Regions from separate parts of the Bradyrhizobium sp. WSM4872 genome, predicted to be linked through region 1. Evidence: riboswitches for the same ligand, from Rfam matches in the RefSeq annotation. Region 1 holds a riboswitch; the other holds the start of a gene.
What was found. A riboswitch is a leader RNA that binds a small molecule or an ion and turns the genes downstream of it on or off. The one in region 1 is predicted to bind S-adenosylmethionine.

Region 1 (3,873 bases):
CAATCTCGGAAGCCAGGCCCTGGAGCTTCGCAGCGCGCGCGATCGAGCCGCCGATCAGGCCGAAGCCGATCAGCGCGACGCGCTGGAAGTGCGGGGTCGCGCTCATCGTCCGGCCATGAAGTCGCGCAGGCCCTCGACGACGAGGCGGTTGGCCTCCTCGGTGCCGATGGTCATGCGCAGCGAATGCGGCAGGCCGTAGTTCTTCAGCCCGCGCAGCACGAGGCCCCGCTTGGTGAGGAAGGCATCGGCGTCGTCAGAGGTCTTGCCCTTGTCGGTCGGGAAGTGGATCAGCACGAAATTGGCGACGCTCGGCGTCACTTTCAATCCGAGCTTGCCGATCTCGTCGGCGAGCCAGTTGCGCCAGGTCTCGGTGAATTGCTTCGACATGGCCTGATGCGCGGCGTCCTCGATCGCGGCAACGGCGGCGTACATCGCCGGCGTCGACACGTTGAAGGGACCCCGGATGCGGTTGACCGCGTCGATGATGTGCTCGGGGCCGAACATCCAGCCGATGCGCAGCGCCGCGAGACCATGGATCTTGGAGAACGTGTGCGTCACCACCGTGTTCTCGGTGGTCGCCACCAGCTCGATTCCCATCTCATAGTCGTTGCGGGAGACGTAGTCGCAATAGGCCGCGTCCAGCACCAGCAGCACGTGCGAGGGCAGGCCGGCGCGCAGGCGCTTGACCTCGTCGAACGGCAGATAGGTGCCGGTCGGGTTGTTGGGGTTGGCGAGCCAGACCAGTTTTGTGCGCGGCGTTACGGCCTTCAGGATCGTGTCGACGTCCGCGGTCAGGTCCTTTTCGGCGGCAACCACGTTCTTCGCGCCGACCGCCATGGTCGCGATCGGGTAGACCAGAAAGCCGTGCGTGGTCGAGATCGCCTCGTCGCCGTGGCTGAGATAGGTGTGGGCGAGCAGGTTGAGGATCTCGTCCGAGCCGGCGCCGCAGATGATGCGGTTGGGATCAAGCCCGAAGGTGCGCCCGATCGCTTCGCGCAGCACGCGCGAGGTTCCTTCCGGATAGTCTTCCAGATGATCCGCCACCTGCTTGAACGCCTCGATCGCCTTCGGTGAGGGCCCGAACGGGGTCTCGTTGGCCGAGAGCTTGAACACCTTGCGGCCGGGCTCTGCCACCGGGGTCTTGCCGGGCGTGTAGGGCGCAATATCGAGAATGCCGGGATTCGGCACGGGGCGGGACATCTTCAACTCCGGAGTGGCTTAAGCGGTTCGCGACTTACGATTTCGACCCGGTCGGGGGCACCGTATAGCGCGTTGCGTGGCTGCCGACGAGGGCCGTGGAGCGCACCGAGGCCCCCGCTTCGATCAGGGCAGCTTTGATTTTGTCGAGGCTGCTCGTCGCGGTGACCGAGACCAGCAGCGCGGCGCCGTCGAAGGCGGTATCGGGCACCGCCACGATCTCGGCGAGCGGTGACAGGGCGCGCGCGACCTCGGCGTTCCACCCTGATACGCGCACGCTGAAGGTCTCGACCTCCGTCACCAGCGCACTGTCCGCGACACGCGAGACCGCGAACACGGGCAACGCCGCCGGATGGTCGGCGCGCTCGACGAAGGGCAGCCGCGCGATGATCTTTGGCGCGCCTCCTGCCTCCAGCTCCAGCCACCATGGCGTGCGGCTCGAGGTCGCCGAGACCAGCGCAAGGTCGCCCTTGGACTTCGCCACGGCCTCGACCGCCGCCTGCGCGCTGAAATGCGCGACGTAAGGCACGGTGAATCCGAAATGGAAGCGTACGGAATCGCGCATCGCGGGCTCGCTTGCCGAAATGTCGGCATGCACGGAGAACGGCGCCTGAACGTAAGTGAACGTCGCGATGATCACGCGCCAGATGCTCTCGACCGTATCGAGCGGCAGGATACCGCGATGGCGCTGGACGAGGTCACGCATCATGGAGGCCTCGCGCGCAGGCCGAAACGCCGAGCCGACCTCCTGGGTCTGCTTCACCTGGATCAGACGGTCGATGATGTCGCCGCGCTGCATCAGCAGGCGATGCATGCCCTCGTCGATCGCGTCGATCTCCTTGCGCAATTCCTGGAGTGATGGTGGCGCGGGCGGACGTTGGGACATGTCTGTGAGGTGCTGTTGCGAGGCGTTCCAATGCGGATCAGTCGAGCCGTCACCGCCGTGATGGATATCCTGATTAGGCAGTCGGGGCGGCGAAAGCAAAGAGAAATGCAAAGGGAAATCGGGCCCTTTTCGCCCGTGGCGCGACAGGCGAATTTGGCTGATCCGGGCCGCGACTTGACGAAAACCGTCCAAGACGGTAGTTTTTACCTGTTCCGTGGTCATTTGAGCCGGCCGGCTTGCAGCCACGTTAAAAAACTCGCTAAACAGGCCGGGGACCCTTTCGATCCCGGCCGAACCTATCGTTCAGGCCGGGTTTTTCATGGCCTGATGTCAGTCGCGGTCGGACCCCGATCGCAAACGAGTCAGTGGTCAGAGATGGGCATCAAGTCAATTCCCAGTCCCGCGATCAGCGCCGATGAGCGCTCGCACGAGGTCGATCATCCGAGCTCCCAGGTCGCGCGCTTCGGTGCCGACCAGCCGCTGCCGCTTGATTGCGGCGTCGATCTCACCCCGTTCCAGATCGCATACCAGACCTATGGCGAGCTCAACGCCGAGCGCTCCAACGCCATCCTGATCTGCCATGCGCTGACGCTCGATCAGCACGTCGCCAATGTGCACCCGCTGACCGGCAAGCCGGGCTGGTGGGAAATCATGGTGGGGCCCGGCCGCCCGCTCGACACCAACAAGTATTTCATCATCTGCTCGAACGTGATCGGCGGCTGCATGGGCTCGACCGGCCCCGCGTCGACCAATCCGGCGACCGGCAAAGTGTGGGGCCTGGATTTTCCGATCATCACCATCCCCGACATGGTGCGAGCCCAGGCCATGCTGCTCGACCGCCTCGGCATCGATACGCTGCTCTGCGTCGTCGGAGGCTCGATGGGCGGCATGCAGGTGCTGCAATGGACTGCGGCCTATCCGCATCGCGTCTTCTCTGCGCTGCCGACCGCATGCAGCACGCGCCATTCGGCGCAGAATATCGCCTTCCACGAACTCGGCCGGCAGGCGGTGATGGCCGATCCGGAATGGCATGGCGGACGCTACATTGATCACGGCACCCATCCGCATCGCGGCCTCGCCGTCGCCCGCATGGCCGGGCACATCACCTATCTCTCCGACGCCGCGCTGCATCGCAAATTCGGTCGGCGCATGCAGGACCGCGAGCTGCCGACCTTCTCGTTCGACGCCGACTTCCAGGTCGAGTCGTACCTGCGCTACCAGGGCTCGTCCTTTGTCGAGCGCTTCGACGCCAACTCCTATCTCTATCTGACCCGCGCGATGGACTATTTCGACATCGCCGGCGACCATGGCGGCGTGCTGGCGAAGGCGTTCGCGGGAATCCAGACCCGGTTCTGCGTGGTCTCCTTCACCAGCGACTGGCTGTTCCCGACCTCGGAATCGCGCGCGCTGGTGCACGCGCTGAATGCGTCGAGCGCGCGGGTGTCGTTCGCCGAGATCGAGACCGATCGCGGTCACGACGCATTCCTGCTCGACGTGCCCGAATTCTTCGACATCGCCCGTGCCTTCCTGCAATCGGCTGGCAAGGCGCGCGGGCTCACCGCCAATAATGCTTAAGGACGGCTAGTCATGTCTGTACAGGAAGCGTTGCCGCTGGGCGGCCTTGCGACCGGGCAGCCCGGTGATTTTCGCGCCGACCATGTGCTGGTGGCCGAGATGGTCAAGCCGGGTTCGAAGGTGCTCGACGTCGGCTGTGGCGAGGGCGACCTGCTCCAACTGCTGGAAACCCGCGGCATCGACGGCCGCGGCATCGAGCTGTCGCGCGAGGGTGT
Region 2 (3,873 bases), on a different contig from region 1:
GCGTGCCAGCCGCGCAGCATCGCGCGCGAGACTTCGCCCGGCACGCCGCAGATCGCAGTGCCTTTCCAGATCCAGCGCGGCGGGGGATAGCGGATCCAGGCTTTGCGATCGCTCTCATACATGTATTCGACGTGCACGCCGCCGATCCAGTTCGAGAGATAGTGATATTGCGCGGCCGCCACGGCGGGAGGCAGATGGCTCAGCCCGAGCTTCTCCAGCCCCGGCAGGAAGCGTTCCTGCTGCTGGCGGCGGAACACGCGGAAGACGAACTCCGCAGCATCTGCCGTGCCGCGACGCGTGACCACGGTGAGGATCAGGCCGGTGAAATAGGCGTGATAGAGATCGGCAACCGCGCGCCAGCGTTTCCATAGAGCTTCCTGCGTGGAGTCTGATGCGGCGGTCATGTTCGCTCCCGATCGTTGTTTTGATCGAGTGTGTCACTGCAGCCGGTGACGGACAAGCTGAGCCGCACGCAGGGCGCCCTGCACGCCGGCTCGCCAATTCCGCATCACGAATTTTGCGCAGGCTTAATTTTGCACAGCTTTGGCGGCACGCTCGCGCTCGACGCGCTCGGTGACGTCGCGTGCCATCGCCACCGATCCCTGCACAACTCCAGCGGCGTCTCGCACCAGCGCGAAGGTCATCTCGATGTAGAGCTTGCGTCCGTCCTTGTGCAGCGCGCGGGTCAGTGTCGGCTTGCCCGCAAGCTTCATCGCGCCGCTGGCAAGCGCGGCCTCGAAACCCTTCCAGTGCGCGGCGCGCAGATGTTCGGGAATGATCAGGTCGAGATTCTGGCCCAACGCTTCGTCCGCGGAGAAGCCGAACAGTGCGGACGATGCGCGATTCCAGCGCATGATCGTGCCGGAGCGATCCGAATAGATCAGCGCATCGGCGACGTCGTCGAGGATGTTTGCGTCGAGTTCGGATGAATTGGTCATGTCAGCACCTTGTAGCCCGGATGGAGCGCAGCGTAATCCGGGATCGCGCCACAAGTGAGACTTTCCCGGATGACGCTTGCGCTCCATCCGGGCTACGGATGATGGCTAAACCCGGAAATGCTTGCTCAGCTTCAGGCCCTGGGCCTGGTAATTCGAGCCGATGCGCTGGCCGTACATGGCGTCGGGGCGGGCCAGCATCTTCTCGTAGACGAGGCGGCCGACGATCTGGCCGTGTTCGAGGATGAACGGCACCTCGCGCGAGCGCACTTCGAGCACGGCGCGCGACCCCAGCCCGCCGGCGCCGGCATAGCCGAAGCCGGGATCGAAGAATCCGGCATAATGCACACGGAACTCGCCGACCAGCGGATCGAACGGCACCATCTCCGCGGCGTAATCGGGCGGCACCTGCACCGCCTCTTTCGACGCGAGGATATAGAACTCGCCGGGATCGAGGATCAGGCTGCCGTCGGGACGGGCCGAGATCGGCTCCCAGAAGTCCTCGACGGAATAGCCGGCGCGGCGATCGACGTCGATCACGCCGGTGTGGCGCTTGGCGCGATAGCCGACGAAGCCGCCGCTCTTCTCGCCGGAGAGATCAACAGAGACGGCGACGCCGCCGGTGAGATCGGCATCGTCGACATCGACGAGACGCTCGGTCGCATGCAGCGCCTCGAGGTCGTCGATGTTGAGGATGGCATCGCCGGTGCGGAAGCGCACCTGGCTCAGGCGCGAGCCCTCGCTGACCAGCACCGGGAACGTCTTCGGGCTGATCTCGGCATAGAGCGGCCCATGATAGCCGGCACCGATCATGTCGAAGCGGCGGGTGCCGTCGGCGATCACGCGGGTGAAAACGTCGAGCCGGCCGGTCGAGCTTTTCGGGTTGGCGGCCGCGACGATCTCCGGCGGCAGCGCGAGGCTTTCCAGCAGCGGCACGATGTAGACGCAGTTGGTCTCCAGCACCGCGCCGTCGGCGAGGCTGAACTCGTGCAGCTTCAACTCGTCGATGCGCTCGGCGACGGTGGCACCGGGACCGGGCAGGAAGCTGGCGCGAACGCGATAGGCGATGTCGCCGAGGCGGAGGTCGAGGCTCGCCGGCTGGATCTGGCTTTCGACGAAGTCGTAAGCGGGCAGGATGAGACCGCCCTCCGCCATCGCCGCGATCATGCGGTCGGGCAGGATACCATTGGCGTCGGCGGCAACCGTGAACGTCAACCGGGGGTCCTCATCAGGGATCAAACACATCCCGACATGCGGGAAATATGAGCGTTTTACGGCTATCCGATGGACGTCTTGACGGAAAGGGCATTGCGGAATATGAGCATGACTTATCCCGTGGTGATTTGAGCCGGCCGGCTTGCAGCCACGTTAAATAAGTCGCTAAACAGGCCGGGGACCTCTGTGATCCCGGCCCGTGGAAATATTCCAGGCCGGTTTTTTTGTGACCATTTCCGATGGTCACTTCAGGAGGTCCTATGTCGAAGTCCCCGGCGCCCACCGCGTCCTACCGTCCCGAAACCCGCCTGGTCCATTCCGGCACCCTGCGCTCGCAATATGGCGAGACGTCGGAGTCGCTGTTCCTGACTCAAGGCTACGTCTACAACAGCGCCGAGGAGTGCGAGGCGCGGTTCAAGGGCGAGGATCCCGGCTTCATCTATTCACGCTACTCCAACCCGACCATCTCGATGTTCGAGCGGCGCATGATCGAGCTCGAAGGCGCCGAAGCGGCGCGTTCGGCCGCGACCGGCATGGCCGCGGTGACGACTGCGATCCTGGCGCCGCTGAAGGCCGGCGATCACGTCGTGGCCTCGCGCGCGCTGTTCGGCTCTTGTCTCTACGTCGTGCAGGATTTGCTGCCGCGCTACGGCATCGAGACCACGCTGGTCGACGGCCTCGATCTCGACCAGTGGCAGCGCGCCATGAAGCCGAACACCAAGACGTTTTTCCTGGAGAGCCCGACCAATCCGACGCTGGATGTACTCGACATTCCCGGCATCGCCGAGATCGCGCACAGCGGCGGCGCGCGGCTCGTCGTGGACAACGTGTTCGCCACTCCGATCTGGCAGAGCCCGCTCGCGCTCGGCGCCGACGTCGTCGTCTATTCCGCGACCAAGCACATCGACGGCCAGGGCCGCTGTCTCGGCGGCATCATCCTGTCCTCGGAAGCGTTCATCGCCGAGCACATCCACAATTTCATGCGCCAGACCGGCCCGTCGATCTCGCCGTTCAACGCCTGGGTCCTGCTCAAGGGCCTGGAGACGCTCGCCGTGCGCGTGCGCGCGCAGACCGAAACGGCGGCGCGCATTGCGGACGTTCTGGCGAGCCATCCGAAGATTTCGCGGCTGGTGTTTCCCGGCCGCGCCGATCATCCGCAGGCGGCATTGGTGAAGAAGCAGATGCGCGGCGGCTCGACGCTGGTCGGCCTCGAGGTCAAAGGCGGCAAGCAGGCGGCGTTCCGCGTGCTCAACGAGCTCAAGCTCGCCAAGATCTCGAACAATCTCGGCGACGCCAAGAGCCTCGTCACGCATCCGGCCACCACGACGCATCAGCGTTTGAAGCCGGAGGACCGCGCCGCGCTCGGCATCAGCGAGGGCTTCATCCGCTTCTCTGCAGGCCTCGAGCACGCGGACGATCTGATCGAGGATCTGACCGCGGCGCTGGAGAAGGCGTGAGTTATTGTCGTCCCGGCCTAGTGCGCAATTGCGCACTAGGCCGGGACGACAGGTCACATCGGCCGATAGGTCCGCACGTCCGCGGGCACGTTGACGCCGAGTTTGATCTGGCCGACGGAACGGATGATGTCGTCGCCGAGGAGCTGGGCGAAGCAGGCATAGCCCCAATCGTTCATGTGCAGTCCGTCGGCGATCACGAAACTCTCGACCGGAAGCGATTGCTTCTCGTGCCAATCGCGCATCACCTCGAAGCGCGGGAAGATGCC

Region 2: linked by a shared signal. The riboswitch ahead of AC0L3C_RS28535 (O-succinylhomoserine sulfhydrylase) and the one ahead of metX (homoserine O-acetyltransferase MetX) in region 1 are both predicted to bind S-adenosylmethionine.

The regions. Positions count from the first base shown of each region.
Region 1 covers NZ_JBVVPT010000004.1:60,516-64,388, forward strand. Annotated here, with positions in the region: gene AC0L3C_RS07815 (prephenate/arogenate dehydrogenase family protein) at 1-106, opposite strand, end outside; gene hisC (histidinol-phosphate transaminase) at 103-1,200, opposite strand; gene AC0L3C_RS07825 (chorismate mutase) at 1,235-2,083, opposite strand; SAM riboswitch at 2,288-2,367, shown strand; gene metX (homoserine O-acetyltransferase MetX) at 2,459-3,658, shown strand; gene metW (methionine biosynthesis protein MetW) at 3,671-3,873, shown strand, end outside.
Region 2 covers NZ_JBVVPT010000028.1:31,506-35,378, forward strand. Annotated here, with positions in the region: gene AC0L3C_RS28520 (hypothetical protein) at 1-404, opposite strand, end outside; gene AC0L3C_RS28525 (PAS domain-containing protein) at 528-938, opposite strand; gene AC0L3C_RS28530 (2'-deoxycytidine 5'-triphosphate deaminase) at 1,044-2,180, opposite strand; SAM riboswitch at 2,261-2,340, shown strand; gene AC0L3C_RS28535 (O-succinylhomoserine sulfhydrylase) at 2,411-3,607, shown strand; gene AC0L3C_RS28540 (SGNH/GDSL hydrolase family protein) at 3,661-3,873, opposite strand, start outside.